2 regions of the Arthrobacter sp. B055-34 genome follow, and region 1 is predicted to be linked to the other one. Evidence: riboswitches for the same ligand, from Rfam matches in the RefSeq annotation. Region 1 holds a riboswitch; the other holds the start of a gene.

Region 1 (3,401 bases):
CGACGCCGGGGCCGCCGCCGCCGTGCGGGATGCAGAAGGTCTTGTGCAGGTTCAGGTGTGACACGTCGCCACCGAACTTGCCCGGCTGTGCCAGTCCGACGAGGGCGTTGAGGTTGGCGCCGTCGATGTAGACCTGGCCGCCAGCCGCATGGACAGCGTCGCAGACCTGGCGGACATCGGCGTCGTACACCCCGTGCGTGGACGGGTAGGTGATCATGATGGCGGACAGGCTGTCCTTGTGCTGCTCGATCTTGGCGTCCAGATCGGCGTGGTCGATGGTGCCGTCCTGGGCGGTAGCCACAACGACAACCTTCATGCCTGCGAGCACGGCCGAGGCGGCGTTGGTGCCGTGGGCCGATGCAGGAATCAGGCAGACGTTGCGCTGCTCATCGCCGCGGGACAGGTGGTAGCGACGGATGGCCAGCAGGCCGGCGTACTCACCCTGGGATCCGGCGTTCGGCTGGATGGAGACGCCCGCGTAACCGGTGATGGTCGACAGTCGCGCTTCCAGATCCTCGATCAGTTCGCGCCAGCCCTTCGTCTGGTGCGCCGGAGCGAAGGGATGGATGGAGGCGAACTCCGGCCAGGTCATGGATTCCATCTCGGCCGTGGCGTTGAGCTTCATGGTGCAGGAGCCCAGCGGGATCATGGTCCGGTCCAGGGCCAGGTCGCGGTCCGAGAGCCGGCGCAGGTAGCGCAGCATCTGGGTTTCGGAGCGGTGGCTGTGGAAGACGGGGTGCTGCATGTAGGAAGAGGTGCGCTGCATGCCCTGCTCCAGGCCGAAGCCTTCTGGCGTAGCCGACAGGCCCGCCGCGATGTCCTCGGCTGCACCGTCCACGCCGAATGCCTCGGCCACAGCAGACAGGTGCTCCGCCGTCGTCGATTCGCCGGTGGAGATGCCCACGTGATCGGCATCGATGACGCGCAGGTTAATGCCCTTGGCCTCGGCGGCCTTGATGACGTCGGCAGCCTTGCCCGGGACCTTGACCGTCAGCGTGTCGAAGAAGTGCTCGCTGGTCAGTTCCAGTCCGGCGCCCTTGAGGACGGAGGCGAGGGCACGCGCCTGGTTGTTGGCGTGCTGCGCAATGGCCTTCAGGCCTTCCGGTCCGTGGTAAACCCCATACATGCCGGCGACGATGGCCAGCAGTGCCTGCGCGGTGCAGATGTTGGACGTGGCCTTCTCGCGGCGGATGTGCTGTTCGCGCGTCTGCAGTGCTAGGCGGTAGGCAGGCATGCCGGCGTTGTCCTTGGACACTCCGACGAGGCGGCCGGGCAGCTGGCGCTCTACGCCCTTGTGCACAGCCATGTAGGCGGCGTGCGGTCCGCCGAAGAACAGCGGAACACCGAAACGCTGGGTATTTCCGACGGCGATATCCGCGCCCTGCTCGCCGGGAGGCGTGATCAGGGTCAGAGCCAGCAGATCCGCGGCCACGGTGACCATGGCTCCGCGTTCCTTCGCATCCGCGATCACCTTGCTGTGGTCGGCCACATGGCCGGACACGCCCGGCTGCTGCAGCACAATGCCGGAGATCTCGCCCTCGGGAAGACCAACGGAGAGGTCGGCCACCTCGATCTCGAAGTCCAGCGCTTCGGCGCGGCCCTTGACGATGGCGATGGTCTGCGGCAGCAGGTCTGCGTCCAGTACGGTCTTGCCGTCGGCATGCTTCTTGTTGGCACGGCGCATCAGCAGCACGGCTTCAGCCACGGCGGTAGCTTCGTCCAGCAGGGAGGCGTTGGCGATTTCCAAACCGGTCAGGTCGGAAACCATGGTCTGGAAGTTCAGCAGCGCCTCGAGCCGGCCCTGGGAGATTTCCGGCTGGTAGGGCGTGTAGGCCGTGTACCAGGCCGGGGATTCCACCACATTGCGGCGGATCACCGGCGGCGTGATGGTGTCGTAGTAGCCCTGCCCGATCATCTGCACAGCAGTGATGTTCTTGGCGGCGAGGGCGCGCAGATCTGCGAGGACCTCGGCTTCGCTGCGGGCAGCCGGCAACTCAAGCGGCGCGCTCTGGCGGATGTCCGCCGGAACGGCCGTGTCGACCAGGTCTTCGAGGCTGGTGTAGCCGAGCTGCTTGAGCATGGTCTCGGCGTCGCTGTTGCGCGGGCCGATGTGGCGCTCGGCAAATGTAGCAATGGTGGGTTGAACCGTCATGAAGGAACTCCAGTTATTGGCCGGCACGGTTGTACCAGATGGATCGGGTTCCTCCCCGCTCTGTATTGGACCTGAGAGATTCCGCGGAAACCTTTCCAAGTTCCGCTTGCACCGTCGGTGAGCCGCGCCGTCATGGTCGACTACTTTCCAGAGTTGCCTGTCTGCGGCGGTACAGGGGCCTGAGAGATTCCTGGGGAGGTATTGCTCCTACGGCGCCCGCTGACATTCATCCAGCAGGACTCTCCCGCCGCAATTCGAAGGCAAATATGCAGTTATGACACTTTTGAAGTGCGTTCTATCTTCTTGAATGGTAGCCGGTGAGGGCGAACACAAACAAGGCGGCCGGCATTAGCCGCGCGCTTCGCCGTGCTGGACCAGTCCTTTAACGTAGGCGGCCTGCCCGGCGTGTTCCAAACAGTCATCGATGACGCTGACAAGTCGGACTCCGAGGGTAACGTGCGGGTCCCAGCGTGTATCCACAATCCGGTCCAGTTCGTCTTCGGTCAGCGAGCCGATGAACTCGAGGCTTTGGCGATGCACGGCGTCGAAATACTCTGCCAGCAGGCTTCCAGATTCCACCGTGACGGCGCTGACTTGGTCCGAGGTGTGGCCGTAGCCGGTTTCATGTGTGTCCAGCGGAAGATCGAACAGTTCTGACCAACCGCCTGAGGTCCAGCGCTGCTCCACACCCGCGACATCGGCAATGTGATCGTCTTGGACCCGGGTCAAATGCCAGATCAGCCACGCGATAGAGTTGCCGTTTCCTCCGGGCCGTTCGGCCAGTTGGTTCGGGTCCAGTCCATCAAGCACTTCGTGGACCCGTTCCTGGATCCGGCCGAAAGCGTCTGCCAGCAGATCGTTGAATTTCATCTTCGCTCCTCGTAGATCCGGGATTGGCGGCAACGAACCCAGCCTATGCCTTACGCCCCCGGATGGTCCTCCAGATAGCGCGGTTTGCTGACAATGAAAGCACCGACGACGAGGACGACGAGCGATACGGCGAGCAGGTCGAACGATGTTGCCCATGTACCAGTGATGTCTTTCAGCAGCCCGAAAGTCAGCGGCCCAAGGCAGGCAACCGAATAGCCGATGCCTTGCGCGAAACCGGAAAGCGCACCCGAACCGGCGGTAGTCCGGGTCCGCAGGTTGACCAGCAGCAAGGCCATGGCGAATGTTCCCTGTCCCAGGCCAGCCAACGTGATCCAGAGGATCGTGCCCGATGAGGGTGACAACAGCAGGCCCGCATATC
Region 2 (3,401 bases), on a different contig from region 1:
GACGGTAACCAGGTTCAGCACCAGCAGGATGCCGATGGTGACCACGCCCGGAATCCACAGCGGAATGCCCGGAACCAGTTCGTTGGCGTAGCCTGCGATGGCGATGACGTCGGCAATGCCGGTCACGACCCAGCAGAACCAGTAGGTCCAGCCGGTAAAGAATCCGGCCCAGGGGCCCAGCAGGTCACCCGCAAAATCGCTGAAGGACTTGTAATGCAGATTGGACAGCAGCAGCTCGCCCATCGCCCGCATCACGAAGAACAGCATGAAGCCGATGATCATGTAGACGAAGATGACGGAGGGTCCGGCCGCGGAGATGGTTTTCCCCGAGCCCATGAAGAGCCCCGTGCCGATGGCACCGCCGATCGCGATCAGCTGGATGTGGCGGTTGCTCAGCTGTCTTTCCAGATGGGGTGCCCCGGATGACTGCACTGTTGCATCTTTCATTTACTACTCCTTCAGAGCGAGGATATTCGCATGGCTGGATGGCCCTGGGTGTGGGTTGCATGCAGGTTCAGGGTGCCGGTCGCTTCCCCATGTCGGCGACCGGCCCCTGGGCAGGGGCCCCGCGGTCCCTGCCCAGTCCCGGTTAGGCGCCGGCTGTTGCCAGCGGTGCCACGTTCGGGTAGAGCGGGTGCGCGGCGGCCAAAGCCTCCACGCGGTTGCGCAGTCCATCAAGGCTTGCGTCGTTCTCGGCGATCAGCGCTTCGGCAATAATGTCAGCTACCTCGGTGAAGGCCGCTTCGCCGAAGCCGCGGGTCGCCAGCGCGGGCGTTCCGATCCGCAGGCCGGAGGTGACCATCGGCGGGCGCGGGTCGAAGGGAACAGCGTTGCGGTTGACGGTGATGTCGATGGCCGCGAGGCGGTCCTCGGCTTCCTGGCCGTTCAGTTCGCAGTTGCGCAGGTCGACCAGCACCAGGTGCACGTCGGTGCCGCCGGAAACCACGGAAATCCCCTTGGCGGCGACATCGGGCTGCATCAGGCGTTCGGCCAGGATGCTTGCTCCGGCCAGCACGCGCTCCTGGCGCTCCTTGAACTCCGGCGATGCGGCGATCTTGAAGGCCACGGCCTTGCCGGCGATGACGTGCTCCAGCGGCCCGCCCTGCTGGCCCGGGAAGACTGCCGAGTTGATCTTCTTGGCGACGTCCGCGTCGTTGGTCAGGATGATGCCGCCGCGCGGGCCGGCCAGCGTCTTGTGCGTGGTGGAGGTGACAACGTGGGCGTGCGGCACCGGGCTGGGGTGCAGTCCGGCGGCCACCAGTCCGGCGAAGTGCGCCATATCCACCATGAGGTAGGCACCTACGCCGTCGGCGATCCGGCGGAATTCGGCGAAGTCCAGTTGGCGGGCGTAGGCGGACCAGCCGGCCACGATCAGCTGCGGCTTGTGCTCGTGGGCCAGCCGCTCCACTTCCACCATGTCGATCCGGTGGTCGTCTTCGCGGACCTGGTACGGAACCACGTTGTACAGCTTGCCGGAGAAGTTGATCCGCATGCCGTGGGTCAGGTGGCCGCCGTGGGCCAGGTTAAGACCCATGATGGTGTCGCCGGGCTTGATCAGCGCGTGCATGACCGATGCGTTGGCCTGGGCACCGGAGTGCGGCTGGACGTTGGCGTAGGCCGCCTCGAACAGGTCCTTCACTCGGTCGATGGCCAGCTGCTCGATGACGTCGACGTGCTCGCAGCCGCCGTAGTAACGCCGTCCCGGGTAGCCTTCGGCGTACTTGTTGGTCAGCACGGAGCCCTGCGCCTGCATGACTGCGGCGGCGGTGTGGTTCTCCGAGGCGATCATTTCCAGGCCGTCGCGCTGGCGGGTGAGTTCGTCGTCGATCTTGGCGGCGACCTCGGGGTCCAGCTCGGACAGCTGGCTGTTCAGGCTCGGGGACACGACCTGCTGGAAAGTGGACGGTGACTGAATCGTCATAAGGAACTCCATATTTCAGGCAGCGCACAACACGCCACGATGATTCGGGTTCCTCCCCGCTCTGTCTGGGACCTGAGAGTTTCCGCCGCCCGTGGGGGCCGCTTGCACCGTCGGTGAGCCGGTTTCCCGGCTGCTTTCCAGAGTTGCCTAGCCGCGGCGGTACGTGGGCCTGAGAGATTCCTGGGGAGGAGTTGCTCCTACGGCGCCTGACGAACGTACCGGCAGGACTCTCCCGCCGCAGATCAAAAGCGTCGGGCCACAGCCTCGTGACCCGCCTCACATACATTAGCGGCCCGGTGGGACGTAAGCAACATCATTTCTTAACGGCCTAGTCAGCGGCGGATCCGCTGCAGACAACGTGCGACGCCGGCACTCACCTGAGTGCCGGCGCCTCCTGGGCAAACCTTATTGCCCGGTGCCCGTCTGGTCGCCTTCGGTCACGCCGCCGTCCACCGGCGCCGGATCGACGGCGCCGCCATCAGGGGCGGTTTCCTGCTGGCCCGTGTCCTGCCGGCCGGCGCCCGGGTCGGTAACGACCTCCGGCTCCGCCACTTCGCCGGTTTCAGAGCCTGGCGCCGGAACGGGTTCAGGCACGGTCTCCACCGGCGCAGTACCGTCGGTCTCGCCGGTGGCAGGATCCTCGACTCCCGTCGATCCGTCCGTACCGCCGGAAGTGCCGTCGGTGGTCCCGGTCTGGCCAGCGCCGTCGTCGACCTGCCCGGGCTCAGCCTCGCCGGGCTCCGTGGTTTCGCCGCCATCCTCGGCCGGGGCCGCGGTGCCTGTCAGGACGCGGCCCAGGGTGGTCTGTTGCTCGGCGGTCGGCGCACTGCTGGTCGACGATGCCACCAGCGCCGAAATGGGCTTACTGGTTCCCAGTTCGACCATCGTGATCCCAGCCATGGCGATCAGGAAGGAGGCTGCGCTGACCACTCCAATCTTGGCCCAGGTCCGGGGCGTGAAGCGGCGTGCGGTGAGCTTCGCCTTGAAGTCGGCAACGGCGCTGGAGACACCGGCACGCTCGGTCCCGTCGTCGCTCGCCGGCAGGCCGCCGTTGCGCAGGCCGCGCAGCCGCGGCACGGGCAGGGTCTTCTTGGCCGCGACGGCGGCAGAACTCAGCGTCCTGGCGTAGATGGCTGCGGCTACCGTGGCGATGACCGAACCGAGGGCAGCGCCGATCAGGGTTCCCGCGACACCGAGGAAAGAACCCGCGAAGGCCGAGGTCACGGCAGCCAAGGCGGAGGCAATAGTTTGGGCACCGTTAAGGCCGAGGAGTTTCGGCCTATCTTCGGCGGAGGAGTCTTCAGCCATATTTCACACACACTTAAGGTAGGCAAAGTTACGGAAAGGTAACGCCGGCTGCCCCGAACCGGTTCCCCACCTACCGCGTTTCTATGTGAGATGCTGGTCACATTCGGCGCGCGTTGACCATTACCCCAGATCAGGGCGTGACAGGGTCCTCCGCGCCTGCGCCGCAGCTTCA

What was found. A riboswitch is a leader RNA that binds a small molecule or an ion and turns the genes downstream of it on or off. The one in region 1 is predicted to bind glycine.
Region 2: another riboswitch for glycine. It lies ahead of glyA (serine hydroxymethyltransferase); the one in region 1 lies ahead of gcvP (aminomethyl-transferring glycine dehydrogenase).

The regions. Positions count from the first base shown of each region.
Region 1 covers NZ_JBNHFQ010000007.1:199,839-203,239, forward strand. The annotation lists gene gcvP (aminomethyl-transferring glycine dehydrogenase) at 1-2,152, opposite strand, end outside; glycine riboswitch at 2,203-2,309, opposite strand; glycine riboswitch at 2,310-2,409, opposite strand; gene AC5RWO_RS14910 (mycothiol transferase) at 2,501-3,022, opposite strand; gene AC5RWO_RS14915 (MFS transporter) at 3,073-3,401, opposite strand, start outside.
Region 2 covers NZ_JBNHFQ010000008.1:79,121-82,521, reverse strand. The annotation lists gene AC5RWO_RS15720 (amino acid permease) at 1-447, opposite strand, end outside; gene glyA (serine hydroxymethyltransferase) at 590-1,921, opposite strand; glycine riboswitch at 2,069-2,166, opposite strand; gene AC5RWO_RS15710 (hypothetical protein) at 2,327-3,229, opposite strand; gene treS (maltose alpha-D-glucosyltransferase) at 3,399-3,401, opposite strand, start outside.